3 regions of the Massilia sp. X63 genome follow, and region 3 is predicted to be linked to each of the others. Evidence: predicted binding sites of a transcription regulator. Region 3 holds the regulator's gene; each other region holds the start of a gene.

Region 1 (9,820 bases), on a different contig from region 3:
CCGCCGCCGTCTACGCGCTGGCCGGCGGCGACCTGGCCCATCCCTGCGAAGCGGGCGACGCTGGACGCAACGACGAGATCGGACGGCTGCAGCTGGCGCTGCGCCAGCTGAACGTCAACCTGAAGGCGATCGTCGGCGACGTCCGCCGCAACGTCGCCTCGATCGAGCATGCGACCCGCGAGATCGCTTCCGGCAACGGCGACCTGGCCAGCCGCACCGAGGCCCAGGCCGCCAGCCTGGAGCAGACCGCCAGCAGCCTGGCGCAGATCGCGGCGGCGGCCGGCCAGAACACCGACAGCGCGGTGCGCGCCGACGGGCTGGTGGTGGCGGCGTCCGGCGTGGCGGGACGCGGCGGCCAGGCGGTCGGGCGGGTGGGCGACACCATGCAGCGGATCAGCACCTCGGCCACCCGGATCGTGGACATCATCGGCCTGATCGACGGCATCGCCTTCCAGACCAACATCCTGGCGCTGAATGCCGCGGTGGAGGCGGCCAGGGCCGGCGAACAGGGGCGCGGCTTCGCCGTGGTTGCGGGCGAGGTGCGCAGCCTGGCGCAGCGCTCGGCCGCCGCCGCCAAGGAGATCAAGGCCCTGATCGAAGCCTCGGTGCAGCAGGTCGGCGAGGGCAATGTGCTGGTCGACGACGCCGGCCAGACCATGCGCGAAGTGGTGGACGCGGTGCGCGAGGCGGCGGCGATCATGGGCGACATCACCGGCGCCAGCCGCGAGCAGGGCAGCGGCATCGCCGAGGTCAATGCGGCCATGACCCGGCTCGACCTCATTACGCGCGAGAACGCCGCCCTGGTCGAGGAGTCGGCAAATGCCTCGGCCAGCGTGGCCGACGAGGCCCACCAGCTGGTGCAGGCGCTGTCGGTGTTCCAGTTCGAGGAGCGCGCCCTGGTCCGCCGCTGAAGGCAGCGTTCGCGTCTGGATAGACTCCACCGTATTTGATGCAAGTCAAGGATTTAGGCGACGCTGATCAATAAACTGCCTGCTATTCGAGCCGGTTTGCATTACCGCAAACCGGCAGCAGCAGGAGCAAATTGACATGCACGCAACAGCGTTTCCGGCCATGGGCAAGACCGTGGTTCCAATCCAGGCCCATCCGGCAACCGACCCGGCGGCCGCACATTCCGCCATTCCCACCGTCGAGGTCGACACCGACCTGCTCAAGCGGCTCGGCAAGAACGGCCCGCGCTATACCTCCTATCCGACCGCCGACCGTTTCAGCGAGGAATTCGGCTACCGCGACTACCTGCACGCCGTGGCCGGCCTGCTGACCCGCGGCGGCGCCCGCCCGCTGTCGCTGTACCTGCACATCCCGTTCTGCGACACGGTCTGCTACTACTGCGCCTGCAACAAGATCGTCACCAAGCGCCGCGACAAGGCCGCCACCTACCTGTCCTACCTGAAGCGCGAGATCGCCATGCAGGCCGCCCTGTTCGGCGGCATGAACGAGGTCGAGCAGCTGCACTTCGGCGGCGGCACCCCGACCTACCTGTCGGACGCGCAGATGGACGACCTGATGGCCCACCTGCGCCGCAGCTTCCGCTTCGCGCCCGACGAACAGGGCGAATACTCGATCGAGGTCGATCCGCGCACGGTCTCGCCGGAACGCGTGCATACCCTGCGCCGCCAGGGCTTCAACCGCATCAGCCTGGGCGTGCAGGACTTCGACCCCGAGGTGCAGCGCGCCGTCAACCGCGTCCAGCCCGAGCTTGAGACCCGCGCGGTGATCGACGCCGCGCGCGCCGCCGGTTTCCGCTCGGTGAGCATCGACCTGATCTACGGCCTGCCGAAGCAGACCCTGGAGACGATGCGGCAGACCCTCGACAAGGTGGTCGCGGCCGGCCCGGACCGCATCGCCGTCTACCACTACGCCCACATGCCGCACCTGTTCAAGCCGCAGCGCCGCATCGTCGAAGCCGACATGCCGTCCAGCGACACCAAGCTGCAGATGCTCCAGCTGTGCATCGAGCGCCTGGGCGCGGCCGGCTACGTGTACATCGGCATGGACCATTTCGCCCGACCCGACGACGATCTCGCCGTGGCCCAGCGCCACGGCCACCTGCACCGCAACTTCCAGGGCTACTCGACCCATGCCGACACCGACCTGGTGGCCTGCGGCGTGTCGGCCATCGGCTCGGTGGGCGCCACCTACAGCCAGAACGTCAAGACCCTCGAGGAATACTACGACCTGCTCGACCAGAACGAGCTGCCGGTGGCGCGCGGCATCCGCCTCGGCATGGACGACGCGCTGCGCCGCAGCCTGATCCAGAAGCTGATGTGCCAGTTCGAGGTGTCGATCCCGGCGCTGGAGCAGGCCTTTCCGATCGTGTTCAAGGATTACTTCGCCGCCGAGCTGGCGCAGCTGCGCCAGCTGGAAGCGGACGGCCTGGTGACCGTCGGCCCGGAATGGCTGACCGTGACCATGAAAGGGCGGCTCCTGATCCGCAACGTGTGCATGGTGTTCGACCGCTACCTGGCGGCGGCCCGCGCGGCCGGTCCGCGGCATTCGCAGACCGTATGAACGTCAGTTTGTTCCCGGTGTTCCTGGTCGGCCTGGCCGGCAGCGTCCATTGCGCCGGCATGTGCGGCGGCATCGTGGGCGCGCTGTCGGTCGCGCGCGGCCCGGTCGCGGCGCCCGCCTTCCCCGTGCCGGTGCGCACGGTCCCGGTGCGCTCGCTGGCGCCGGTGGCGCACGTCGCCGCCTACAACGCCGGGCGCATCGCCAGCTACGCCACCGCCGGCGCCCTGGCGGGCGGGCTCGCCGGCAGCGTCGCCGGCCTGGCCAGCTTGCCGGCGCTGCAGTCCGGCGCCTATGTGCTGGCCAACCTGATGCTGGTGGCGCTGGGACTGTACCTGATGGATGCCTGGCGCGGCCTGGCGGTGCTGGAGCAGGGCGGGCAGGCGCTGTGGCGCCATGTCAGCCCGCTGCTGCGCCGGCTCGGTCCCGGCACCACGCCGGGGCGCATGTTCGCGGCCGGCGCGCTGTGGGGCTGGCTGCCCTGCGGGATGGTGTACAGCATGCTGGTGACGGCCATGCTGAGTGGTTCCGCGCTGGGCGGCGCCGGGGTGATGCTGGCCTTCGGGCTCGGCACGCTGCCGATGCTGGCGGCGATCGGGCTGGCCGGCGTGAAGCTGCGCTCGCTGTTCCGGATGCACCGGGTGCGCCTGGTATGCGGCCTGGTGATCCTCGCGTTCGGCCTGCTCGGCCTGGCGCGCGTCGCCGGGGGCTCGGCCGCCGGCGTTCCGGCGCACTGGATCGACGTGCTGTGCATCACCCAGGGAGCCGGGGCGTGAGCGCCGTGCTCGCCGCAGCCGCGGCGCCGGGCGCCAAGGGCAATGTCGACCAGGGCGCCGCCGGCGACATGGCGGCGGGCGGCTGCTTCCACTGCGGCGCGCCGGTCCCCAAGGGCAGCCGCTGGCAGGCCCAGGTCGACGGCGCGGCGCGCAGCATGTGCTGCCCCGGCTGCGCCGCCGCAGCCGAGGCCATCGTCGGCGGCGGCTTCGCCGATTACTACCTCGCGCGCACCGAATATGCCGCCTCGGTCGCCGCGGCCGCCACCATGCAGGACGAACCCGAGCTGGCGCTGTTCGACCAGCAGGACCTGCAGGGCGAGGGCAGTTTCTCGATCGAAGGCGTGCGCTGCGGCGCCTGCGTCTGGCTGGTCGAGCGCCGCCTGGGCCAGTTGGCGGGCGTGCAGGAAGTCTCGCTCAACGTCGCCACCGGGCGAGTCTTCGTGCGCTGGGACCCGGCCTTGTGCCGTCCCAGCGCGATCGTGCGCGCGCTGCGCGCGATCGGCTACAACGCGGCTCCGTATGACGTGCAGCGCCACGACCAGGGTCTGGAGCGCGCGCGCCGCCGCCTGTTCCGCCAGCTGTTCGTGGCCGGCCTGGCAATGATGCAGGTGATGATGTATGCGGTGCCGGTCTACCTGGCCGAGGACGGCACCATGGACGCCGACATGCGCGCGCTGATGGGCTGGGCTTCGTTCGCGCTGACCCTGCCGGCCGTGTTCTATTCGGCGCTGCCCTTTTTCGCGGGCGCCTGGCGCGACCTGAGGCGTGGCGTGCCGGGCATGGACGTGCCGGTGGCGCTGGGCATCGCGGCCGCGTTCGCCGGCAGCTGCGTCAGCCTGGTGTCCGGGAAGGGCGACGTCTACTTCGACTCGATCACGATGTTCGTGTTCCTGCTGCTCGGCAGCCGCTACCTCGAACTGAACGCGCGCCGCCGTGCCTCGCAGGCGCTCGATGCCCTGCGCCGCGGGCTGCCGGCGTCGGCGCTGCGCCTGCGCGGCGACCCCGGCCTGCGCGATACCGAGCTGGTGCCGGCCGCGAAGCTGGCGGTCGGCGACCTGGTGCTGGTTACGCCGGCCAAGGCGGTGCCCGCCGACGGCGTGGTGGTGGAAGGCGAGACCGACCTCGACTTTTCCCTGCTGACCGGCGAAAGCCGCACCCGCCGCATGGGTCCGGGCGACCAGCTGCCCGGCGGGGCGGTGAATGCCGGCCAGGCGGTGGTGCTGCGGGTCACCTCGGTGGCACGCGACAGCACGCTGGCGATGCTGGTGCGCCTGGTCGAGCGGGCCGGCCTCGGCAAGCCGGCCATGGCCCTGTGGGCCGACCGCGTCGCCGCCTGGTTCGTGCTCGGCCTGCTGCTGCTCACCGTGGCGGTCTACCTGGCCTGGAGCACGGTCGACGAGACTCGCGCCTGGCACGCCGCGGTGGCGGTGCTGGTGGTGTCCTGCCCGTGCGCGCTGTCGCTGGCCACGCCGACCGCGCTGGCGGCGGCTACCGACCGCCTGTTGCGGCGCGGCGTGCTGGCGGTCGCCCCGCACACGCTGGAAACCTTCGAACGCGCCACCCACGTGGTGTTCGACAAGACCGGCACGCTGACCCTCGGCCGCGTGGTGCTGCGCCAGGTGGTGCCGGTCGGATCGCTCGACGCCGACCTGTGCCTGCGCATCGGGTCGGCGCTGCAAGGCGAAAACTCCCACCCGGTGGGGATGGCGATCCGCGCCGCGATGCCGGCGCACGGGCTGGCGGCCTGCAAGCTGCGCTCCGAGATCGGCGCCGGTTTCGAGGGCACGATCGACGGCGTCGTGTACCGGATCGGCAGCGCCGACTTCGTGCAGGAACTGGCCGGCGGCATGGTGCGCTCGGCGGCGCCGAGCGGGACCAGCACCACCTGGCTCGCCTGCGAAGGACAATGGCTGGCGCGATTCGACCTGGCCGACGGCCTGCGCGAGGAAGCGCCCGAGGTGGTGCGGCGCTTCCAGCGCGCCGGCAAGACCGTGGTCCTGCTCAGCGGCGACGACCAGGGCGCGGTCAATGCGGTGGCGCGCCAGCTCGGCATCACCAGCGCCTTCGGCGGCCGCCTGCCGGCCGAGAAGCTGGCTTTCGTGCGCGAGCTGCAGCAGGAGGGCGCGGTGGTGGCCATGATCGGCGACGGCAGCAACGATGCCGCGGTCCTGCGCGGCGCCGACGTCTCCTTCGCGATGGGGCGCGGCACCGAGCTGGCCCAGGTGCATGCCGACGGCGTGCTGCTGGGCGACAGCCTGCTGCCGCTGGCCGACGCCGCAGTCACCGCGCGCCGCACCCTGACGATCATCCGCCAGAACCTGATCTGGGCCTCGGTCTACAACCTGGCGGCGATTCCGGCGGCGGCGACCGGACTGCTCAACCCCTGGCTGTCGGGGATCGGCATGGCCGCCAGCTCGGCGATCGTGGTGCTCAACGCCCTGCGCCTGCGCCAGGACTGAAGAAAGGATCGGACATGGAAGCCTTGTATCTGCTCATTCCCCTCAGCGTGATGCTGGTCGCGCTGGCGGTGTGGATCTTCTTCGGGGCGGCGGAAAGCGGCCAGTTCGAGGATCTCGAAGGGCCGGGGATGCGAATTCTGGTCGACGACGATCGTACCGATGCCGATGCCGCATGCGCCGCAGCGCAGCGCAGGGGAGGCGAACGCGTGGGCGCGAGCCAGGACGCGGGATGATCCCGCTCCGGGACGGAGCCTCCCACCCTGCGGCGTAGCGGGCCGGCCGCAGTCGCCGGGTGCGAGCCTACATCGACGGCCCGCGCCCCGTATGCCGGTCTTTCTCGAGCTGCTCCTGGCACCCGATGCACAGGCGCACGGTCGGGGTGGCCAGCAGGCGTGCTTCGGGGATGTCGCAGCCGCACGATTCGCAGATGCCGGCGCCGCCCGATTCGAGCTTGCCGATGGCGACGTCGATCTCGTGCAGCAGGCTTGACTCGTGGTCGGCCAGGTGCTGCTCGTTGTGGCTGATCATCTCGGACTGCGGCGCGTCGTCGCTCTGGCCCTGGTGGGCAAGGGGACCGATGCTGGGGGCTTCGTCATCCTGCGGTCCGGTGCGCGCACGCACGGTGTCGAGCAGGTCTGCGCGCGCCTGGTGCAGTTGCTTGCTCAGTTGTTCGGATACGGATTGCGAGAGAGGCGGCATAGTGTTTTTCCCTGGGAAAAGCCCTTCCGAGTGTGGCGGGCCGTCTGTCGAGAACCTTGATTCGTCTCAAAATCGCATCGTTGATTTTCTGGACCGGCGCCTCGCGCATTCGGCCGCAACACTCCGTTCAGATAGCTCGTCTGATGCTGAACAATTTGATTCACATCAAGGATTTTTGCTTATCAAAAAACGACACTCCTGACTGTCATCCATCAAGGTATTTTCAGGAGAGCATCTTGGACAGCAGTCTAAACTATAACTACAAGATCGTGCGCCAGTTTGCCATCGCGACCGTCGTGTGGGGCGTGATCGGCATGGCGGCCGGCGTCTTCATCGCGGCGCAGCTGGCCTGGCCGGCGCTCAATTTCGATATTCCCTGGCTGAGCTACGGACGCCTGCGTCCGCTGCACACCAATGCGGTCATCTTCGCGTTCGGCATCTGCGGCCTGTTCGCTACTTCCTACTATGTCGTGCAGCGCACCTGCCAGGTGCGGCTGTTCAGCGACAAGCTGGCCAGCTTCACTTTCTGGGGCTGGCAGGCGGTGCTGGTGTCGGCCGCGATCTCGCTGCCGATGGGATTCACCCGCGGCAAGGAATACGCCGAGCTCGAATGGCCGATCGCGATCCTGATCACCATCGTCTGGGTGGCCTACGCGGTGGTGTTCTTCGGCACCATCATCAAGCGCCGCGTCCAGCACATCTACGTGGCCAACTGGTTCTTCGGCGCCTACATCCTGGCGGTCGCCATCCTCCACATCGTCAACGGCGCCGTGATGCCGGTGTCGGCGATGAAGTCGTACTCGGCCTACGCCGGCGTGCAGGACGCCATGATCCAGTGGTGGTACGGCCATAACGCGGTGGGCTTCATCCTGACCGCCGGCTACCTCGGCATGGTCTATTACTTCATTCCGAAGCAGGCCGAGCGCCCGGTGTACTCGTACCGCCTGTCGATCGTGCACTTCTGGGCCCTGATCTTCACCTACATGTGGGCCGGCCCGCACCACCTGCACTACACCGCGCTGCCCGACTGGACCCAGTCGATCGGCATGGTGTTCTCGCTGATCCTGCTGGCGCCGTCGTGGGGCGGCATGATCAACGGGATCATGACCCTGTCGGGCGCCTGGCATAAGCTGCGCTCGGACCCGATCCTGAAGTTCCTGATCGTCTCGCTGTCGTTCTATGGCATGGCCACCTTCGAGGGCCCGATGATGTCGATCAAGACCATCAACTCGCTGTCGCACTACACCGACTGGACCGTCGCCCACGTCCACGCCGGCGCCCTGGGCTGGGTCGGCTTCATCACCATGGGCTCGATCTACTACCTGATCCCGCGCCTGGCCGGTAAAAAGCAGATGTGGAGCATGCAACTGGTCGAGACCCACTTCTGGGTCGCCACCATCGGCATCGTCCTGTACATCGCCTCGATGTGGATCGCCGGCGTGATGCAGGGCCTGATGTGGCGCGCGGTGAACCCGGACGGCACCCTGACCTACACCTTCGCCGAAAGCGTCAAGGCCACCTATCCGTACTACGTGATCCGCTTCACCGGCGGCTTCCTGTACCTGTCGGGCATGCTGCTGATGGCCTTCAATACCTGGAAGACGCTGAGCGGCACCAAGAGCGTGGACGCGACGATCCCGACCGGCCCTGCCAAGCCGCACCTGAATCACGCGCAGCCTGAAGCAGCGCACGCCTGAACCACCGGAGCACACAATGAAAAAGAAGTTTACGCATGAATGGATCGAGAAGAATCCCTGGCTGCTGATCGGCCTGGTGCTGATCGTGATCTCCTTCGGCGGCCTGGTCGAGATCGTGCCGCTGTTCTTCCAGAAGTCCACCACCGAGCCGGTGGCGGGCCTGAAGCCCTACTCGCCGCTGCGCCTGGCCGGCCGCGACGTCTACATCCGCGAAGGCTGCTACAACTGCCACTCGCAGATGATCCGTCCGTTCCGCGCCGAGACCGAGCGCTACGGCCACTATTCGGTGGCGGGCGAATTCGTCTACGACCACCCGTTCCAGTGGGGCTCGAAGCGCACCGGTCCGGACCTGGCCCGCGTGGGCGGCCGCTACAGCGACGAATGGCACCGCACCCACCTCGACAATCCGCGCGACGTGGTGCCGGAATCGAACATGCCGGGCTACCCGTGGCTGGCCAACGCCAAGCTGAATCCGGCCGAGATCATCCCGAAAATGCGCGCCATGCGCCGCCTCGGGGTGCCTTACAGCGAGGCCGAGATCGCTGCCGCACCGGGTGAGGTGAGCGGCAAGAGCGAGCAGGACGCCCTGATTGCCTACCTGCAGGGACTGGGCACCCAGATCAAGACGAGGAATTGAACATGGCACTCCAAAACGCATTAGACGCGGTACGCGTCATTAACATCCTTGACAATGCAAGCAGCGTCATGACGGTGGTCAGCTTCACGACCTTCCTGGGCATCGTCGGCTGGACCTACCTGCTGCGCCGGAACAGCGATTTCGACAAGGCGGCACAGTTGCCGTTCGCCGATGAGAACGAAACCGCAGGGGAGAGCAAACGTGGCTGATTTCTTCAACGATTTCTGGCACTGGTACGTGGCCGTCATCACGGTGCTGTCGATCCTCGGTTGCGCCATCCTGCTGTGGTCGCAGTCGACCTACCGCGTCAAGCTGCGCGCCGACGGCACGCCCGAGAAAACCACCGGCCACGTGTGGGACGAAGACCTGACCGAGCTGAATACCCCGATGCCGCGCTGGTGGATCGTGCTGTTCTGGCTCACCATCGTGTTCGGCTTCGCCTACCTGGCGCTGTATCCGGGCCTGGGCAGCTATGCCGGCAAGCTGGGCTGGAATTCCACCGGCGAATACAAGGCCGAGCTGAAGCAGGCCAAGGCCGAATACGGTCCGCTGTTCGCGAAATACGCGAACCAGGACCTGAAGGCGGTGGCCGCCGATCCGCAGGCCCACGCCATCGGCGAGCGCCTGTTCCTGACCTACTGCGCCCAGTGCCACGGCTCGGATGCGCGCGGCAGCAAGGGCTTCCCGAACCTGACCGACCGCGACTGGCTGCACGGCGGCGAGCCCTCGACCATCAAGCAGACCATCATGCAGGGCCGCGTCGGCAACATGCCGCCGATGGGCGCGGCGCTCGGTTCGGACAAGGACATCGAGAGCGTGGCGCATTACGTGCGCAACCTGTCGGGCCTGACCGCCGACCCGATCAAGGTCGCCTTCGGCAAGCCGAAGTTCGCCGCCTGCGCCGCCTGCCACGGCGCCGAAGGCAAGGGCAATCCTCTGCTCGGTGCGCCGAACCTGGCCGACAAGACCTGGCTCTACGGCGGCAGCCAGGAAACCGTGATGGAAACCATCCGCAAGGGCCGCACC
Region 2 (9,820 bases), on a different contig from region 3:
CGCCTTGCCGCCGCTGAACCGGGTACTGGCCGCCGACCTGGTCGGACGTACCCGCGTGGCGCGCCTGCTCGCAGGTTTCCGTGACCGCCCGCGCGCCGACCTCGACGCCCTGTACGACGTCCTGGTGCGCGTGGGCCAGATGATCGTCGATTTGCCGGAGCTGGCCGAGCTCGACATCAACCCCCTGCTGCTCGACGCCGGCGGCGCGATCGCACTCGATGCCCGCATGCGCCTGGCGCCGCTTGCGCCGGGAGCGGATCCGCTCGCAAGGATGGCGATCCTGCCATACCCCGACTGGCTGGAGGTCCAGGTCGACAGCGCGCTCGGGCCCCTGACGCTGCGGCCGGTCCGTCCCGAAGACGCGCCTGCGCACCAGGCCTTCTTCCAGTCGCTCAGTCCCGAGGACATTCATTTCCGCATGTTCGGCATGATGCGCGAGCTGGCGCCGAACCAGCTGGCCCGTTTGACGCAAATCGACTATGCGCGGGAAATGGCCTTGATCGCCACGCGCGGCCAGGGCCGCGGCTCGGAGACCCTCGGTGTGGCGCGCGTGATCGCCGACCCCGACAATATCGAGGGCGAGTTCGCGGTGGTGGTGCGTTCCGACCTCAAGGGACGGGGCCTGGGGCGGATCCTGATGCAAGGGCTGATCGACTATTGCCGGCAGCGGGGGCTGGTGCGCCTGCGCGGCGCGGCATTGGGGGAAAACGCGCGCATGCACGCCCTGGCGCGGGCCTGCGGATTCGGGCTGCAGAGCGGTCCGGATGGCACCGTCGAGATGACGCTCGAACTCGCGCCGGAGCCGCGCTGACGGCCCGCCGAGGTCACGGCGCCAGGACGTAGCTGCCGGGCGCCGGCCCCAGGCCTGCGAGCGGTGCAGGCGGCTCTACCCATGGTCCGGCGTGCGCCGTCAGCCAGGACTCCCATGCGGGCCACCAGCTGCCTTCGCAGGCCGGGGCGCCTTGCTCCCAGCGATCGGGATCGACGTAGGCGGCGTCATGGGCATGGGTGACGATCTGGTAGCTGCGGTGCGCAGTGCCGGGCGGCGAGATGACGCCGGCATTATGCCCGCCGGATGTCAGCAGGAAGCTGACCTCGGTATCGGTCAGTCCGACGATCTTGTACACCGAGCGCCACGGGGCGACATGATCGGTGCGTGTACCGACGGCGAATACCGGCAGCTGGATATCGGTCAGCGATACCGGCCGGCCGTCGACGTGGTAGCGCATGCTGGCCAGGCTGTTGTCGAGGAAGAGCTTGCGCAAGTATTCCGAGTGCATGCGATACGGCATGCGGGTCGCGTCTGCGTTCCAGGAAGCCAGGTCGTTGTCCTTGTCGGGCAAGTCGAGCAGGTAATGGCGCAGGCGCCGCGACCAGATCAGGTCATTCGAGCGCAGCAGCTGGAATGCCCCAGCCATCTGGCGGGTGTCGAGGTAGCCCTGCTGCCACATGGCCGCCTCCAGGAACCTCACCTCGCTGTCGTCGATGAACAGGGATAGTTCGCCGGGCTCGGTAAAGTCGACCTGGGCCGCAAGCAGGGTCATGCTCGCCAGGCGGGTATCGCGATCGCGCGCCATGGCAGCCGCGGCAATTGCCAGCAGGGTGCCCCCGAGGCAGTAGCCGCACGCATTCACCTGCGTTGCCCCGGTCTGGGCCACGATCGCATCGATGGATGCCATGACGCCGAGGCGCCGATAGTCTTCGAGCGACAGGTCGCGGTCGCCGCCATCCGGATTCTTCCAGGAGATCATGTAAACGGTATGGCCGCGTTCCACCAGGTAGCGCACCAGCGAATTGTGCGGCGACAGGTCGAGGATGTAGTACTTCATGATCCAGGCGGGAACGAACAGGATGGGCGCCGCATGCACCGTCGGGGTGACCGGATCGTAGCGCAGCAATTCGACCAGGCGGTTGGCCATCACCACCTTGCCGGACGTGACAGCGACGTCCCGGCCCGGCGCATAGGCCAGCGGGGGCCGGCTTCCGTCCAGCACCTTGCGCACATCCTGCGCGGCCCGTAGCGCACCGTTGACCAGGTTACGCCCGCCGCTGGCGATGGTGGCCTGCTGCACCACCGGGTTGGTGATGACGAAATTCGACGGGGCCACCGCGTCCAGCAGCTGGCGCGCAACGAAAGTGACGACGTCGGTGTGATGAGGCGCAACGCCCGGTACGCCGCAGGTGGCGCGCTGCCACCATTGCTGGGCCAGCAGGAAACCCTGGCTCGTCATGTTCCATGGCCAGGCCTGCCATGCCGGATCGGCAAAGCGCTTGTCCTGGGCCAGTGGCGCAACCGGTTCCTTGCCGCAGCCGCCGACCGCGGCGGCGCCATACTGCAGCCACTGCGCGGTGCCGGCGCCGGCCAGCAGGCTGAGTTCGGCCAGCTTGTCGGGCGACAGCATGAGGTGGCTGGCCCAGTCCTGCCAGGCCAGCGCCAGTGCGGCAGGCGAGACATGGCCGGTCAGCCGGCCGAGCCATGCGTTCAGCACCAGGTCCGCCGCCGCGTAGCCATCGCTCCACGCCGGCGGCGCCCGGCGCCCCCCTTGCCAGGTGCTGCCCTCGCGCCGCAGTTCGCTCGCGGGGATGCCGTGTTCCGCCGTTCCCATGGCTCAGTGCGCGAGCAGGAGCGGAACCGGGGCGCGTTCGAGCAGTTCGCGCGTGACCCCGCCCAGCACCCATTCGCGATAGCGGCTGTGTCCAAAGGCGCCAGTGACGATGAGGCCGGCGCCGCTGTCGGCGGCCAGCGCCATCAGCGCCGCGCCGGCGGTCGACGCGCTGCGCAGGCACACCACCTCGACGCGCACGCCCTGGCGGGCCAGGTAGAGCGCCATGTCGGCGCCTGGTTCTTCGCCATGCAGTTCGGAGAGCTGGTCGGGATTGACCAGCGCCAGCTTGACGTTCCCGGCGCGCTGCAGCAGCGGCAACGCCGCGCCGATGGCGCGCAGGGCCTGCATGCTGCCGTCCCAGCCGACGACGGCCACATCGGGAATGGGGGATTTGTCGTACTGCGCCGGCACCACAAGTACCGGCCTGGCGCCGCGCAGGGCGAGAAATTCGGGCAGGTGGCGCACCCGTGGCGCCAGGCCGTGCTCCGCGGGGCCGTCCCGTTCCTGGCTCAACACCACCAGGTCGGCGTAGCGCGACTGCAGCAGCAGGGCATAGCGCGCTTCGTCGTCCGCCACGCGCGCCTCGATGGATTGCACACCGAGGTTTGCGGCCTCGCTCCGGAACGCATCCAGGCGGGCCCGGGCGGCATCGCGCAGGCGCTGGAAATCGGATTCCGGATCGGGCACCGGCACGCCGGCGGTTCCGGCCAGCAACACAAAGGCCGGCCAACTGATGCCGGTCGGGGCGCTGCCCACGAGATGGGCGCCGAAATCGTTCGACAGGCGTGCTGCGGCATGCAGGCGGCTTGCCTGGTCGGGGCTGCCATCGATATGGACGACGATCGTTCTATACATGTGGAATCCTTTCAGGAAGCACGGATGAGGGACGGCGTACGCTGCGCTTAACTCTAGCGCCGTGCTTGATGGAAGTCCGGATTGAATTTGATCAAGATCAAAAAAGTCGAAACTTTAGGCATTGTCATCGGTGGCTATCGAGGACGCCGATGGCGATGCATAGGAATGGCCGGGTGCGACGGCGCCGCGGTGGAAGGTGCACGAGGACGCAAGGCGTCTTGGCGACAAAAACGTAACTAACCCACTCGAGAGCCTTGCCAACCAAATTCCGCTGGCGCTAACGACTACGACCCGGCCAACTATCGGCACACAAGGCCGGCAGGAGAGAAGCGGAGCGCGTCGCCCGCGAAGACAATGGCGCGGACGATAAGGCGCCGGACCCGGAAGCGCTCGCAGTGATCGGATACGCCGGCGGAGAAAAAGCGGCGATGGGCCGGATGCCAGGGGAATTTGCTAAGATGTCGCGCTCGACGTATCGACAAGCGTCTCACTGACGAGCACGCTTTTTATGGCCCTTTCCTGACGCGCTGCAGCAGCAATGATCCCATTTACCTTCAACGACATCGAAGTAGGCGTGCGCCTGTTCGAGGCCCTGGCGCGCCAGGCAAGTTCCCTGCGCGGCATGCCAATCACCTACGGCGACCTGCTCACGCTGGCGCGTTCCCTGCACCCGAAGGACGAGGTGCTCGGCCGCGCGGTTCCGGTGGGCATCGGTCCCAAGCTGCAATTCGTGGAAGCGTTCTGCACCCAGCATGGCTATCCCAACCTGAGCAGCCTGGCGGTGAACCGGGAGACCCTGCGGCCGCGCCCCGGCTACCAGGGCGACTGGGAAGCCGACAGGCGCGCCGTCGCCGGCGCCGACTGGGGCGCGGCCGAGGCGCAATTGAAGGATTACGTGGCGACGATGCGCGCCAGGGTGCCGGCGCGCTTCAAGCCGCGCAAGGAAAGGCCGGCGGACGTGGCCTGGTACGCGTATTTCTGTTCGCACCGGGCGGCCTGCGACAAGCTCACGCCCGAGGACAAGCAGGAAATCATCAACCAGCTGATGGCCGGACTCGATCCCGAGACGGCGCTCGGGCGCGTGCTGGCCGCGAAGCAGGACTTCGGCAGCCCGTCCTGAGACGGCGCATCGACGTCAGGGCGCTGTCGTATCTGCCGTGTCGGCAGCCACCGCATCCTCCAGCAGGTTGCGCGCCGCCTCGTCCGATCCCGCCGCGGCTTCCCGTCCCCATTCCCGGTACTCGACCAGGGACGGAATGCGCGCCAGCGCCCCGAGCGGCTCGATCCCCATGCTCGCCAGTTGCGCCAGCAGCTCGGCCAGCACGGTCTCGCGCCTGAGCGACCAGGTGGAAGCGAAACAGCGCCAGAACACCCAGCCGGCGCGTTCCAGCACGCGTTGGCGGCCCATGTCTGCCGCCCACCGATCCGGTCCGTGGAATTCGTCGCCATCGAGCTCGATCGCCAGGCGGCGGTCGTCGGCGCCCTCGACCACCATGTCGATGCGGTAGCCCGCGGCCGGCACCTGCGGGATCACGCGGTAGCCGCGCTCGAACAGCGCCGTGTATACCTCGCGTTCGAAACCGGATTCGCACAGGGCGATCAGGCTGCCGGCTTCGTCGTTGGCCTCGACGGGGCGGGCGAAATGCTCCACCAGCGAGCGTCGCAGGTCGAGCGTGGACAGTTCTTCCAGCCGCACCGAGCGCACCAGGTACATGCGGTCGCGCGCGCGCGAGGCGGCAACGTTGAAGCGCTGGTCGTACTGCAGGCCGGACAGCGCATGGTGATTCCGGCTGTCGGCCACCATGCTCAGGAACACGATATCGCGTTCGCTGCCCTGGAAGATGCGGGCGTCGCCGCAGGCGAAATTGCGGCGCGCCAGTTCCGCCGCATCGCAGCGCGAGCGCACCAGCTTGTCGATCCATTGGGCCTGCTCCGGGCCGAGCAGGGACACCACGCCGAGCGTGCGCTCGCGCATGGCCGGATCGGCCAGGATGGCCTCGATTTCAGCCGCGATGAACTCGGCTTCGGGCGGATTCTGCGACTTGGGCGTGCGGTAGCCGTTGGCGACGAAGACGTCGACCAGCGGCGGATCGAGCCGCTCGGAGGCCTTCGGGATGCGCAGCGGCTGGATGAAGTCCTTGTAGAACACCCGGTTGCTGTAGGCGATGATCGGCTGCACGCAGCGGAAGTGCTCGCGCAGCATGACCCTGGATGCCGCGAACACCGAAGAGGCAATGTCGTACAGCGACATGTCGGCGGTGAGCACGGCTTCGAAGGGCTGGCCGGCCAGGAAGCGGCGGCGCAGGTCGACGATCTTGGCGGCCGAGACGAATCCCGCCTCGGGCGAGACCTGCTTGTCGTCGCCCACCACCAGGATCTGCTTGCCGCGCAGGACCGCGGGCAAGGCCCACAGGTCGGACTGGCTGGCCTCGTCGACGATCACCAGGTCGAAGGCGCCCAGGGTCGCCGGCAGGGTTTCGGATACGCGGGCATGGCTCATGATCCAGCACGGCACGGCGCCCTGTGCGTCGACCATCGCGGACTGGGCGTCGCGCCGGTAGCGCGCCGCGTTGACGCCGGTGCCCTTGCCGATCTTGCGCATGGCGATCCGGTAGGTCTCGAGCGCCGACAGGACGTTCTGGCCGGCGTTGCGCCGGGTCGCGAGCCAGGCCGATTTCGAGACCAGGGTTTCGTACAGCCGGGCCAGACCTTGTTCGAGCGCGCGCCGGCGCGCGGCCAGTTCCTGCATCTCGTCGCGGTCGTCGATGCTGTCGAGGTGGGTCTTCAGGCGCGCCCAGGTCCAGGCATCGCGCCAGCGCACCGGGAACACCGCATCGTCGCCGGCATCCGTCATCGGCAGCGAGCGCACGCGCGTGGCCAGCCGGGTCGCACCGCGGCCTGCGATCTGGTCCGCCAGTTGGCGCACGCCGGCGAAGATGGGCGACAAGGCTTCGACGCGGCGGATCTCGGCGACGATCCCGGCATAGTCGGCCGCGATCCGCTCGGCCGGCAACGGCGCCTGGCCAAGCGTCTGTTCGACGAAGGCGCGCAGCCGGTCCGACACCGGGCCGGTGGCGCCGGCCAGCTGTTCGCGCAGTCCGGCCAGTTGCGCGGTGGCCGCCGACAGGTCCGCGCGGGTGAGGTGGCGGCGCAGCTGCTCGCCGACCCCGGCCAGGTCGGCCTGCCGTCCCAGCAGCGCATCGATCGGCACCCTGGCGAAGACCGGTTCGGCCAGGCCGGGTAGCGCGCGGTCATGGCCGGTCGCCAGGGCGTGCGCCCGGCGCGCGGCGAGGGCGATCTGTTCGGTTGCGCGCAGTTGCGCGACGTCCGGCTGCAGCTGGGGCAGCGAGAGCAGGTCGGCGAAGGCATTCCAGCGCACCACGAAAGACAGCAGCCGCGTGTGCAGGGCGGCGTAGCGCTGCACGTGCGCCCAGTCCGCGCTGGAGGCCGGCGCCAGCCCGGCAATGCGGATGGCGCCGACATGCGGCTTGATGTCGCCGACGCCGAAGGCCAGCAGGCCGAAGGGCCTGCCGGTTTCCGCCGCGCGGGCGATGGCTTCGAGCGCCTTCGGATGCTCGAGTGCCTCGCGCGGCGCGCCGACCGGCCTTTGCATGAACTCGGCCCGGGCCTGGAGCAGGGCATCCATTTCCGAGAACAGCGCTTCCAGCGACGCACGTTCGGTGGCGAAGTCGGCGCGCCGGCATTTCTCGCGCAGGCTGAACACCCAGTCATGCCCGAAATCCTCGAGCTCGCGCAGCGCGGAGGACGCCAGGTCGAGCGCCGCCAGCAGCCGGCGCGCATGTCCGAACACCTCCGGCGTCGACGCGCGCAGGGGCAGCAGCGCGCCGGCCGCCTCGTCGCGCTCGATGCCGCGCACCGCCTGCAGCACCCCGTGCAGACGCCCGATCTCGGCAGGCTGCGGCAGGGCGCTGGAAGCCGGGACGGCGGCATCGCAGTAGGCAAGGTCGTCCCCGAGCCGGCGCCGGGCGTCGCGCAACTGCATGGCCGCCTCGTCGCCGAACGGCGGAGCATGGTCGGGCGCCAGCGACAGCTGGTCGTCGAACCAGCCGTACAGTTGCCGGCCGTGGATCACCAGCTCGGCCATCTTCTGGGCCCGCATCGGCACCCCGTCGACATCGACGTCGCTCAGGTGGGCGCGCGCGATGTCGTCGATGCGCGTGTCGATCCGCGCCATCTCCTCGTGCGCGCGGTCGAGCGCCGCGCGGCAGGTGGCGATGGCCTCGTCTTCCAGCTGCGGATTCAGGTGGGTGAGGGTGTGGATGATCGCTTCGATCGAGGCCTGGAACTGGCGCATGCCTTCCTTGTCGCCGGACAGCAGCGCGACGCTCAGCGGCCGGATCGATGCCGGGATTTTCTCCTGCAAGACCTTGAGGGCCGGCTCGCCTTTCGAGGTGACCAGGATCCGTTTGCCCAGCGCCAGGTAGTGGCTGATGATGTTGGCGATCGTATGGGTCTTGCCGGTGCCGGGCGGTCCCTGCACCGCCACGCCGGGCGAGCGCGCCAGTTGCTGGACGATGGTCTCCTGCTCGCGGTTGTAGGGCAGCGGGAAATACAGTTCGCGCGCTTCGCCGCGGCCGCTGGCGCGGCCGGACAGGCCACGGAAGGCAATCGGGTCGTGCTCGATCACGGCTTGGCCAGGGGGCGTGACGATGCCGAGCGGGCCTGCCGGAATGGGGTCGCCGGCGCCGACGCGCTCTTTCAGGCGCGCGATGTCGTCGATCAGGAAGTGGCTGGCGCGCGGACGGGTGAACAGCACCCACTGGTTCGTCACCACCAGCTCGTCCCCTGGCGGCGGCGGACTGGCGGCGGCACGGTCATGGCGCGCCGATGCGGCGAGATTGCCGGCGGCCAGGCGCAGGATCGGTTCCACCGTAGTCGGGTCGAAGGGCGAGACCTCGAGGTCGGGACGCTCGCGCAACAGGCGCCGGGCGGCGCGTTCGACGTCGCCGATGCCGGGGACGGCGCAGGCGGCGAAGGCGTCGAATTCCAGGCGCGGCTCGGCCTGGCGCGGACGCACGCCGATGGCATGGCTGCTGCCGTCGATCTCCAGTTCCACCGCCTGGGTGATCAAGGGGTAGTGGAAGTCGGCGCTCAGCGGCGCACCGTGTTGATCGGCGCCCGCGATGCGCCAGGACGACACGCCCATGCCCCAGACCAGCTCGGTCGGGCGAACCGCCTCTTCGGACTCCAGCCGGGTTTTCAGTGCGAACAGGTCGGCATACAGGCCGATGACCTGGCGGCGCGGCCGCTCGCGCGCGGCCCACTCCGTCCATTGCTGCGTATAGACCTCCAGCAGGCGGCCGACGCGGGCACGCCGTTGCGCATCGCGCCGCTCGGCATCTTCCCCGGCGACGACGCCGGCGTCCTGGTTGCGGGCGCCGGCCAGTGCGGCCTCCTTCAGGGCCGGCGGCCGGCCCGCCGGGTCGTCGCCGATCGTCAGGAAGGGCGCCAGCTCGGGCTCCGGGAGCGCGGGCGCGGACGTCGCCTCCAGGCGATGCACCCGCAGCCAGAGGGGCTCGCCGTCGGTGTCGACGTTGAAGTCGACCCAGGGCAGCGCCTCGAGGTCGGCGTAGGTCTTCTTGAATTCGCCAGCCTTGGACAGGGTGAAAGCTGCAGGGTCGATGTCTTTGGCTTGCTCGACCAGATAGTCGAGCAGCCCGCTCATGAGCTGGGCAGGGGATTGCATGGTGATGTGAGGCTTGGACGTGGGCTAGGGTGGTGGTAAGGCCTTGCGAAGGCATCGTCGGCGCAGCTACGTGCCGGGTAAACCGTGCATCGTCGCATCCGGATACTGCCGAGTATCTGGCGAGTATCGCTATATTAAACGCTCTGCGCATCGGCCGCGGTTTCGCTGTGCCGGTGCGGATGGCGCTCGAATCGTCGATGACCCGCTTATCATGGGTCATGAACCGATAAAATCGTGGGCTTGAACCGCGATAGGGCGCATTCGTTGTATGATGCGGGTCATGCAAGCTAATAATCCACCCCCTGCGACCCTGTACTACGATGGCGGCTGTCCGGTGTGCGCCCGCGAAGTGGCGCTGTACCGGCGCCAGGCCGGGGCCGAGCATCTGGTGTGGGTCGACGTCGCGCGCTGCGCGCCCGAGGCGCTTGGCCCGGGACTGAGCCGCGAGGCGGCGATGGCGCGCCTGCACCTGCGCCGCCCCGACGGCAGCCTGGCGAGCGGCGCGGCCGCCTTCACGCTGCTCTGGCGCGCCTTGCCGCGCTGGGCCTGGCTTGGGCGCCTGCTCGGCTCCCGGCTGGCGCTTCCCCTGCTGGAGGCGGCCTACCGCCTGTTCCTTGCCATCAGGCCGCTCTGGCGTGGGCGGAGCGCAGTG
Region 3 (9,820 bases):
CCTCATCCATAGCGAAGGAGGACAGCGCCTTCCCATTCCCCCATGTGCATGCACGCGAACGATCGGAATCCAGCCGCTTCCGCGTGCTGTCATGTCGTAAAAAAAGCCACACATCCGTCGTAGAAATAAGCGCAAAGTTTCCTGGCGGACTTTTGTATTCATGATACGCTGAGCAACTTCACAATTGATTCAGGATGTCATGATTGCCGGGATCCGAAGCACCGCATCCTGATCGTCGACGACAAGTCGATGCCGGCGGACTTCTCGAATGCGAGCCGGCCACGCTGCCCGGACCATGAAGATTCCATGCTTTACGCCGGCCGGCCGGATGCCCTGGCGCCGTCATCCAACTGATGAAACTTACTATGGTCCCTTGTTCCAGTACCGGTTTTACGATTATCACGTCGGCACGCCTTGCCCCGGACAGCGGCTACCTCGGCTACTTCTCGATTTACGCTGCCGGGGTGGACTGGACGGTCGACGCACCGACGTTTCGTGAACACAGGGTGAACTGGCAGCAGGCCCAATCGCTGTGCGATGCAATGGAGGGGGCGCATCGGAGGAGCCTGGCATGGCTGGAAGGGCAGGCAGGCCGGCCATGACGCCCGCTGCACGGCCCGGCGGGCGCTAGCGCTCAGGCCATCCGGTGCGGAAATGCGCGCGCCGGTACGCCGCCGGCGTGGTGTCCATGGTGCGCCGCATGGCGCGCGTGAGGGCGCTCTGTTCCGAGAACCCGGCGGCCAGCGCGATCTCGGCCAGCGGCCGGTCGGTGCCTGCCAGCCACTCGCAGGCGCGCCGCAGGCGGCAGCCGAGCAGCCAGTCGCCCGGGGTGCAGTCGTGTTCGAGGCGGAACAGGGCGTGCAGGCGGCTCACGCTCAGGCCGGCGGTACGCGCCATGCGCTCGGTGCTCCAGGGCAGGCCGGGTTCGGCCTCGATGCGCGCCAGCAGCGCGGCCAGGCGCGAAGCCGGCTGCGGCGCGCCGACGGTCAGGGTATCGAGCAGCAGCGGGGTCCAGCCGGCCAGTACCGGGGGCGCGGGCGGCTGGGCGGCGGCCAGGATGCCCATGAATTCGACCAGCTTGCGGGCGGCGGGGCCGATGGCGGTGAAGGGGCGCTCGAGCAGGCGCTGCCACGGACCTTGTTCGAGATTGGCCGCGCCGACATCGAGGATCAGGGACTGGTTGGCGCCGGCGCTGTATTGCGAGTGCCAGGCGCCCGGCGCGACCACGGCGCCGTGGAGTGGATCGAGCCGCCCCTGGCGGCCGGCGATCTCGAGCGCGACTTCGCCCTTGAGGGGCAGCACCAGCTGGGCATAGTCGTGGCGGTCGGCGAGCCGCGTCTGGCCGTAGCTGCGAACGTGCAGGTCGAGCAGGGGCGAGGCGGACATGCCGGCCGCGTCAGCCCATCGGGCTGCAGACCTCGGTGCCGGCTGCCAGGGCCTTGAGCCTGACTGGGTCGAGCAGGGTGACTTCGCGCTTGTCCACCTGCAGCCAGCCCTGCTTCTTGAAGCGCGACAGCAGGCGGCTGACGCTTTCGATGGTCAGGCCGAGGTAGTTGCCGATGTCTTCGCGCGACATGCGCAGCTGGAAGCTGCTCGGCGAGTAGCCGCGCGCCGCGTAGCGCGCCGACAGGTTGACCAGGAACACCGCGAAGCGCTGCTCGGCACGCATGTTGCCGAGAAGTAGCATCACGTTCTGTTCGCGCGTGATTTCCTGGCTCATGATGCGGTGGAAGTGGCGCAGCAGGGCCGGCACGTGGCCGAACAGCTCTTCCAGGCGCACGAACGGGATCTCGCACACCTCGCTGTCTTCCAGGGCCACGGCGTCGCAGTGGTGGGTGCCGCTGATGGCGTCCATGCCCAGCAGTTCGCCGGCCATCTGGAAGCCGGTGATCTGGGCTTCGCCGGCGGCGTTCACCTGGTAGGTCTTGAAGTGGCCGAAGCGCACCGCGTACAGGTTGCGGAAGGGCTCGCCCATGGCGTACAGGCGCTCGTCGCGCACGAGGCGGCGGCGGCGGCCGATGATCTGGTCGAGGCGGTTGATGTCCGCATCTTCGAGGCCCATCGGCAGGCACAGCTGGTGCATGCTGCAGGCGCTGCAGCTGGTCTTGAGGGCCTGGATGCTGATCGGCGCCTCGCCCGGAAGGGAGATGGGATGGCTCATTTCGGAAAAAGGCGGATTGCTGACGCAGCCATTATAGACGGCTGTTCGGCTTCTGGGCTTTCATTTTCCGGAGGGAAGAAGGTGGCCGGCCTGGCCGGCCACCTTCCAGCTGCCGGACGGCGCAGGCGCTTACAGGTGGTGCCGTTGCTCAGCCTTCATTTTGTAGTACGCCTCCCGGCCCTTGGCGCGCACGGTGGCGGCGATCTGCGCGGCCTCTCCGGCCGCCTGGTTGACCGAAGCAAAGGCGTCCGGATCGGCCTTGAACGACTCGACCGCCCGCTGGGACTCGGTCGTGCCGGCCAGGGCCAGGCCGAAGGTCGCGGACACCGCCAGTTCGGCCGCCAGGGTCTCGGCGCTCGGCGCGACCACCGCGGCGCCGGCCTTGGCGGCCTCGGACGCTTCCTGCTTCGCCTGCGGGGCCGCCAGGCTGCGCGCCAGCGCCATGTCGCCCGCCACCTGCTTCAGGAAGCCGACCGCGGCCTGGCTGCCGGACAAGTTGGCCAGGTCGCCCAGGCGCAGCAGGGCGGCGTTCTTAGCGTTGAACACCGCGCGGCCGCTGCGCTGGCTGCGCACGAAGTCGATCATTGGCTGGACCGCGATCGTGCTGCCGATGTAGCCGAGCGTGGCCACGATCTGCGGCAGGAACTCCTCGTGCCGTTCCGGCTCGTTGACCAGCCAGTCGAGCAGTAGCCTGGCGTCCTTCTCGGTATATTGCGAGGCCAGCTCGTAGGGCACCCCTTCGATCCAGTGCTGGGACACGAAGTCGCGCACGTCGCTTGGCGCCTGCAGGCCGCCGGCGCCGCAGGAGCAGCCGCCGGCAGGCATCACTTCCTTGCCGTCGATGCTGAGCGGGCCGGCCAGGTAGGCGGCCGACTCGGTGCCATTGACCACGTTGTGGTCGACGCCCACCGAGGGGTACATGACCGCGCGCGGGTCGTCGGTGCGATGCGGCAGGCCGCAGTTGTGGCCGTACTCGTGCACCCAGATCAGGCCTTCCTGGTTGGCGGTGAAGCGCACCGCCGCCACGTTCACCGTGGTGCTGCCGACCGGGGCGCAGCCGATGATGCTGTCGCCCGGGCCGCCGCACCAGCGGATCGCCTGCACGATCTTGACCCCGCTGCCCGCCGTCAGGAGGGCGGTGAGGTCGGCCGAGGTCTGGATGGTGCCCGGGACCGTGGCCGGCAGCACCCGCACCGCGCCGTTGCGGACGAACTGGACCGGGGTGGCGACGTCCGGCCCGGTGTCGTCGTTCTGGAGGATGGCGCCCATGTCGGCCAGGATCCGGTCGGCCTCGGCATCGCTCAGGGCCACGCTGCTGTGGCGGTGCACCGTGACCGACACCGTGCGATTGCCCGGGGGCGCCGCGTTCGGGTTGACGATCAGGTAGTCGACATACAGCGGGATGTCGGCGCCCCACGCAATGTCGACCCAGATGTCGACGCCGCCGGCGCGCGGGGCCACGTTATGCAGGGTGTAGCGGGCCGAGCCGATGAACTTGCCGGCCTCGGGGCCGCCGGGAGCGCCTTCGCCGATGGCCACGAAGACCTGCGAGCGGGTGCCGATCTGGTCCCAGTTGAGGCGCAGCACCCATTGGCCGCGCCGCAGGCCCCAGTCATGGCGGTAGGTGAAGCCGTTGCCGGACAGTGCGGGCGCGATGCTGGCTGCGCCGGCCTGCACCTGCGCTTCGGCTTCGGCGTAGGGCGCCTGGTAGGCCGAGGAGACGGCGGGATCGCCCGTCGTGCGCGGATGGTCGAGGCTGAGGGCGGCGTCCCGGTCGAGACGATCGTTTGGCGACATGCTGTTCTCCTTGTGGCTGTGATGGGTCAGGGAGTGACGACGAGGTAGTCGACGTAGAGCAGGATGTCGCTGCTCCATTCGACGTCCACCCAGATGTCGACGCCGCCGGCGCGCGGCGCGACGTTGTGGACCGTGTAGCGCGCCGAGCCGATGAACTTGCCGGCATCCGGTCCGCCGGCGGCGCCTTCGCCGATCGCCACCAGCACCCGCGAGCGCGGGCCGATGGCCGACCAGTTGAGCCGCAGCACCCACTGGCCGCGGCGCGCGCCCCAGTTGTGGCGGTAGGTGAAGCCGGTCCCGCTCAGTTCGGGTTCGGGGCCGGCTGCGGCAGGCTGGAACAGTTGCCGCACGGCGCCTCCGTCCACGTCCTGCCGGACTTCCGCGAACGCGGTCGGCACGGCCGAGGAAGCGAAGCGCATGTCCGCGCCGCCGGCGCCGGGCGCCAGCCGCGCGGCTGCCTGCTTGATCTGGTTGTTCGTCATGACCATTTCCTTTTCACATCGACGATCGATGGATGACCCGGCACGCAGCGCCGCAAGACGTGCCGGCCGGGCCGCCGGATAGCGGGCTGGATGGCATGCCTGATCGCAGGATCTGGCGCTGCCGGGCCCGAATCGTCAGCCAATATAGTCGAGTGTTTCGGGGGCCTAGGACCGATCTGACGGGTCATTAATATGGATCAGTGGCTTCCGGTTTTCTGGCAGAAAGAAAGATTTCGGAAGCTATAAAGCCTTTGCCTTTGCCTGGGCGCAGTCGTGCAGTTGTCGCCGCACTCCGGGGCCGGCCGGCGCCGGGGTGACGCATTGGCGCATCAATTCTGCTCGTCCAAACGTGCGGCCCCAGCCTGCATGCTAGATTCTGGTCACGCCGCCGCAGTAAAACCGCGCAGTACAACGAACAAAAGGGGCCCTGCATGTTCGGTTTGTCCGCCTTGGACCTGGCACGCCTGCAGTTCGCGTTCACCATGTCCTTTCACATCCTGTTTCCGGCGATTACGATTGGCATGGCCAGCTACCTGGCCGTGCTCGAACTGTGCTGGCTGCGCACCAGGCGCCAGGTCTACGTCGACCTCTACCACTACTGGCTGAAGATCTTCGCCGTCACCTTCGGCATGGGGGTGGTGTCAGGCATCGTGATGGCCTACCAGATCGGCACCAACTGGAGCTACCTGTCCGAGTTCGCCGGCAGCATCATGGGCCCGATCCTGTCCTACGAGGTGCTGACCGCCTTCTTCCTCGAGGCCGGCTTCCTGGGCGTGATGCTGTTCGGCTGGACCCGGGTCGGACCGGGCCTGCATTTCGCGGCCACCTGCGCGGTCGCGGTCGGCACGCTGATCTCGTCGACCTGGATCCTGGCCGCCAACAGCTGGATGCAGACCCCGCGCGGCTATGCCATCGAGGGCGGGCGCATGGTGCCGGCCGACTGGCTGGCGATCGTCTTCAACCCGTCCTTCCCGTACCGGCTGCTGCACATGGTGATCGCCGCCTATCTCACCACGGCGCTGATCGTCGGCGCCACCGGCGCCTGGCAGCTGCTCAAGCGACGCGACAACCCGGCGGTGCGCAAGATGCTGTCGATGGCGATGTGGATGATCCTGATCGTGGCCCCGATCCAGGCCCTGGTAGGCGACTTCCATGGCCTGAACACCCTCAAGCACCAGCCGGCCAAGCTGGCGGCGATGGAAGGGCACTGGCAGAACGAAGGCGAGCGGGCGATTCCGCTGCTGCTGTTCGGCATCCCCGACATGGACGAGGAAAGGACCAGGTTTGCAGTGGGCATCCCGCACCTGGGCAGCGTCATCCTCACCCACTCCTGGACCGGCCAGATCCCCGGACTCAAGGAATTTCCCCGCGAAGACCGGCCGAACTCGCTGATCGTGTTCTGGAGCTTCCGCCTGATGGTGGGCCTGGGCCTGCTCATGATCGCGCTGGGCGCCTGGGGCCTGTGGCTGCGCCGGGGCGGCCGCCTATGGACCAGGCGCCCCTTCCTGCGCTTCGCTCTGTGGATGGGACCGGCCGGCCTGGTCGCCATCCTGGCCGGCTGGACCACGACCGAGGTCGGGCGCCAGCCCTGGGTCGTGTACGGGGTGCTGCGCACCGCCGACGCAGTCTCGCCGCACGGCGCCGGTTCGCTGGCGCTCACCCTGGCGCTGTTCGTGGCGGCCTACGTCTTCGTGTTCGGCACCGGCACCGTGTACCTGCTGCGCATGATGCGCAAGGGGCCGCAGCGCTTCGAGCTGCACCGACCGGCCGAGGGCGGCCCCGGCGAGGAGCGCACGCCGATGCGGCCGCTGTCGGCGGCGGACGTGGCCAACGACGACGAGCCGGGGCCGGAAGGCGAGGGCAGTCATCCACACGACCAGGGTCACGATCACGACCGGCGGGGGAGCTAGCATGGGCATCGACACCACCGTCATCTGGGCGGTCATCATCTACTTCGCCGTCTTCATGTACGTGCTGCTGGACGGTTTCGACCTGGGCATCGGCCTGCTGTTTCCCTTCACGCCGAAGAAACGCGACCGCGACACCATGATGAACACGGTGGCGCCGGTCTGGGACGGCAACGAGACCTGGCTGGTGCTGGGCGGGGAGGGGCTGCTGGCGGCCTTCCCGGTGGCCTACTCGATCATCCTGTCGGGACTGTACCTGCCGCTGATCTTCATGCTGGTCGGCCTGGTGTTTCGCGGCGTGGCCTTCGAGTTCCGCTTCAAGGCCAGGGAGCACGAGCGCCACCTGTGGGACAAGGCTTTCATCGGCGGTTCGGTGGTGGCGTCCTTCTTCCAGGGCGTGGCGCTGGGCGCCTTCCTGGACGGCATTACGGTATCCGGGCGCAGCTATGCCGGCGGGCCGCTCGACTGGATCGCGCCCTTTCCGCTGTTGGCCGGTGTCGGCGTGATGATCGCCTACACCCTGCTGGGCGCCACCTGGCTGGTGATGAAGACCGAGGGCGAACTGCACGCCCGCATGGTGCAGGTGGCGCGTCCCCTGGCCCTGATGCTGCTCGCCGCCATCGTCATCGTCAGCATCTGGACCCCGTGGCGCGACCCGGCGGTGGCGGCGCGCTGGTTCAGCTTCCCAAACATCCTGTTCCTGGCGCCGGTGCCGGTGCTGGTGGCCGTGTTCATCGTGCTGCTGCTGCGCTCGCTGGCAGGGGACGAGGACGACTTGCCGCATCGGGTTCCCTTCGTGGCCGCGCTGGCCCTGATCTTCCTGGGCTACAGCGGCATGGCGATCAGCATCTGGCCGCACATCGTGCCGCCCGCGATCTCGATCTGGGAGGCCGCCTCGCCTCCGAGCAGCCAGGGTTTCGCGCTGGTCGGCACCCTGTTCATCCTGCCCATCATCCTGATGTACACGGCCTGGTCGTACTGGGTGTTCCGGGGCAAGGTCAAGGCCGACGCGGGGTACCACTGATGGACGGGCCGCGCCGCGACAGGCCGGGCCACGAGAGGCCGGACCATGACAGCCTGGGCCGCGTGTCGCGGCGCGAATGGATGCGGCGCCTGGCCTGGCTGGCGGCGCTCTGGCTCGGCGGGGTGTTTACGCTGGCGACGGTGGCCTATGTGATCCGGGTACTCATGCGGGCGCTGGGCATGCACTAGGCCGGCAAGCGCACGATCGACGGTCGCGGCCAACCGTGCGCGGCCTGCCGCGATGGAAGGCTACACTCTTCATAACGCTTTGCTAACAGGAGTGCCGCACCGTGTCCCTTTCCGACGCGCCGCCGATCGACCGTCCCGCCGAACCCGCCGAGCAAGCTTCCGTGTCCCTGCCCCTGGCCGGGGAGGACCAGGCACGCGCCGACTTCTACGCGCTGCTGTCGCGCCTGCTGCTGGCGGCGCCCGACGCCGGGCTGCTGGCCGCGCTGGCGCATGCCGACCCGATCTCGGCCGAAGGGGGCGACCCGGCGCTGGAACAGGCCTGGGAAGCCCTGGTGCTGGCATCGAGCGTCATGGATCCCGGCGCGGTGGCCGACGAGTTCGACGCGCTGTTCGTCAGCGTCGGCACCCCGCCGCTCGATCCCTACGGTTCGCGCTACCTGTCCGGCTACATGAACGACACCCCGCTGGCCGAGCTGCGCGCCGACCTGGCGCGGCTCGGCGTCCAGCGCGTGCGCGGCGTCGGCGAATTCGAAGACCACCTGGGTTCCCTGTGCGAGACGATGCGCGTCCTGATCGCCGGCGCGCCGGGCATCCCGCGCCGGCCGGTCGATCGCCAGCAGGCATTCTTCGAGACCCACATCGCGCCCTGGCATGCGCGCTGCCTGGCCGACATCGCCTCCGCCGACGGCGCCAATTACTACCGGCTGGTTGCACGGCTGGCCGCCGCCTTCCTCGCCATCGAAGCCGAAGCCTTCGTGGTCGGAGAGGCGCCCATCGATTCAACCGTTTGACAAGACGAGGCACAGGCATGGAACAGCATCCGCAAGCACTGGAACCAGGACCGGACGGCAAGCCGGCCGCCGGAGCGCCCGACCCGACCCGGCGCAGCTTCCTGAAGGCCGCGCCGCTGGGCGCGCTGGCGGTGGTGACCGGCAGCGCCGCGGCCGCCGAGACGCCGGAAGCGGCACCGACGGCGGCGCCGGAGCTCAAGCGCGGCTACCACGAAACCGAGCACATCCGCCGTTACTACCAGACCGCCGCCTATTGGTGAGCCAAAAGGCGAGCGCAACCGGAGAGCAAGCATGTCCCTAGTAAAAGCTTCCCGCGACAGCGGGCTGAAACGGCGCCGCTTCCTGGCCGGCGCGGGCGTGGCGGTCGGCGCCGGCGCCCTGGCGCGCCACCTGCCGCTGAACGTGATCGAACCGGCCCGGGCCGACCAGGCCCCGGGCGCCCCGGTACCCACCGAGGTCAAGCGCACCATCTGCAGCCACTGCTCGGTGGGCTGCTCGGTGGACGCGGTGGTGGCCAACGGCGTGTGGGTGCGCCAGGAAGCCGCCTTCGATTCGCCCATCAACATGGGCGCGCACTGCGCCAAGGGCGCCTCGGTGCGCGAGCACGCCTTCGGCGAGCACCGCCTGCGCTACCCCATGAAGCTGGTGAACGGCAAGTACCAGCGCATCTCCTGGGACCAGGCCATCAACGAGATCGGCGACAAGCTGATCGAACTGCGCCAGAAATCCGGCCCGGACGCGCTGATGGTCATCGGCAGCTCCAAGCACAACAACGAGCAGGCCTACCTGCTGCGCAAGTGGGTCTCGTTCTGGGGCTCCAACAACTGCGACCACCAGGCGCGCATCTGCCACTCGACCACGGTCGCGGGCGTGGCCCAGACCTTCGGCTACGGGGCCATGACCAACTCCTTCAACGACTTGCATCACAGCAAGGCGGTGATGTTCATCGGCTCCAACCCGGCCGAGGCCCACCCGATCTCGATGCTGCACTTCCTGCACGCCAAGGAACTGGGCGCGAAGATGATCGTCATCGACCCGCGCTTCACCCGCACCGCGCGCTTCGCCCACCACTACGTGCGGGTGCGCCCGGGCACCGACATCCCGCTGGTGTGGGGCATCCTGTGGCACATCTTCGAAAACGGCTGGGAAGACAAGGAATACATCGCGGCGCGCACCTACGGCATGGACGACGTGCGCAAGGAAGTGGCCAAGTGGACGCCCGACAAGGTCTCCGACATCACCGGCGTGCCGGAAGCCTCGGTCAGGATGGCGGCCGAGATGCTGGCCAAGAACCGGCCTTCGTCGGTGGTCTGGTGCATGGGCATCACCCAGCACCACGTCGGCACCGCCAACGTGCGCGCGCTGTCGATCCTGCAGCTGGCGCTGGGCAATATCGGCGTGCCCGGCGGCGGCGCCAACATCTACCGCGGCCACGACAACGTGCAGGGTGCGACCGACGTCGGTCCCAAC

What was found. The regulator FNR, encoded in region 3, switches genes on or off when oxygen is low (the NO sensors DNR and NnrR bind a similar motif). The targets are predictions, from matches to a motif close to TTGATNNNNATCAA.
Region 1: the regulator FNR is predicted to act here: its motif matches at 6,616-6,629, upstream of ccoN (cytochrome-c oxidase, cbb3-type subunit I).
Region 2: the regulator FNR is predicted to act here: its motif matches at 3,549-3,562, upstream of AB3347_RS11410 (universal stress protein).

What each region holds. Positions count from the first base shown of each region.
Region 1 is NZ_JBFTEF010000012.1:135,825-145,644, forward strand. It holds gene AB3347_RS20650 (methyl-accepting chemotaxis protein) at 1-911, shown strand, start outside; gene hemN (oxygen-independent coproporphyrinogen III oxidase) at 1,072-2,529, shown strand; gene AB3347_RS20660 (sulfite exporter TauE/SafE family protein) at 2,526-3,302, shown strand; gene AB3347_RS20665 (heavy metal translocating P-type ATPase) at 3,299-5,761, shown strand; gene ccoS (cbb3-type cytochrome oxidase assembly protein CcoS) at 5,776-5,994, shown strand; gene AB3347_RS20675 (TraR/DksA family transcriptional regulator) at 6,062-6,460, opposite strand; gene ccoN (cytochrome-c oxidase, cbb3-type subunit I) at 6,697-8,157, shown strand; gene ccoO (cytochrome-c oxidase, cbb3-type subunit II) at 8,174-8,794, shown strand; gene AB3347_RS20690 (cbb3-type cytochrome oxidase subunit 3) at 8,797-9,003, shown strand; gene ccoP (cytochrome-c oxidase, cbb3-type subunit III) at 8,996-9,820, shown strand, end outside.
Region 2 is NZ_JBFTEF010000004.1:451,620-461,439, reverse strand. It holds gene AB3347_RS11420 (GNAT family N-acetyltransferase) at 1-811, shown strand, start outside; gene AB3347_RS11415 (PHA/PHB synthase family protein) at 825-2,606, opposite strand; gene AB3347_RS11410 (universal stress protein) at 2,610-3,461, opposite strand; gene AB3347_RS11405 (hypothetical protein) at 4,000-4,581, shown strand; gene AB3347_RS11400 (AAA domain-containing protein) at 4,597-9,168, opposite strand; gene AB3347_RS11395 (thiol-disulfide oxidoreductase DCC family protein) at 9,449-9,820, shown strand, end outside.
Region 3 is NZ_JBFTEF010000030.1:91-9,910, forward strand. It holds partial or broken gene AB3347_RS25585 (hypothetical protein) at 1-162, opposite strand, end outside; gene AB3347_RS25590 (AraC family transcriptional regulator) at 628-1,386, opposite strand; gene fnr (fumarate/nitrate reduction transcriptional regulator Fnr) at 1,397-2,161, opposite strand; gene AB3347_RS25600 (hypothetical protein) at 2,291-3,958, opposite strand; gene AB3347_RS25605 (hypothetical protein) at 3,985-4,440, opposite strand; gene AB3347_RS25610 (cytochrome ubiquinol oxidase subunit I) at 4,872-6,350, shown strand; gene cydB (cytochrome d ubiquinol oxidase subunit II) at 6,352-7,371, shown strand; gene AB3347_RS25620 (DUF2474 family protein) at 7,371-7,559, shown strand; gene AB3347_RS25625 (molecular chaperone) at 7,661-8,350, shown strand; gene AB3347_RS25630 (twin-arginine translocation signal domain-containing protein) at 8,368-8,610, shown strand; gene AB3347_RS25635 (formate dehydrogenase subunit alpha) at 8,642-9,820, shown strand, end outside.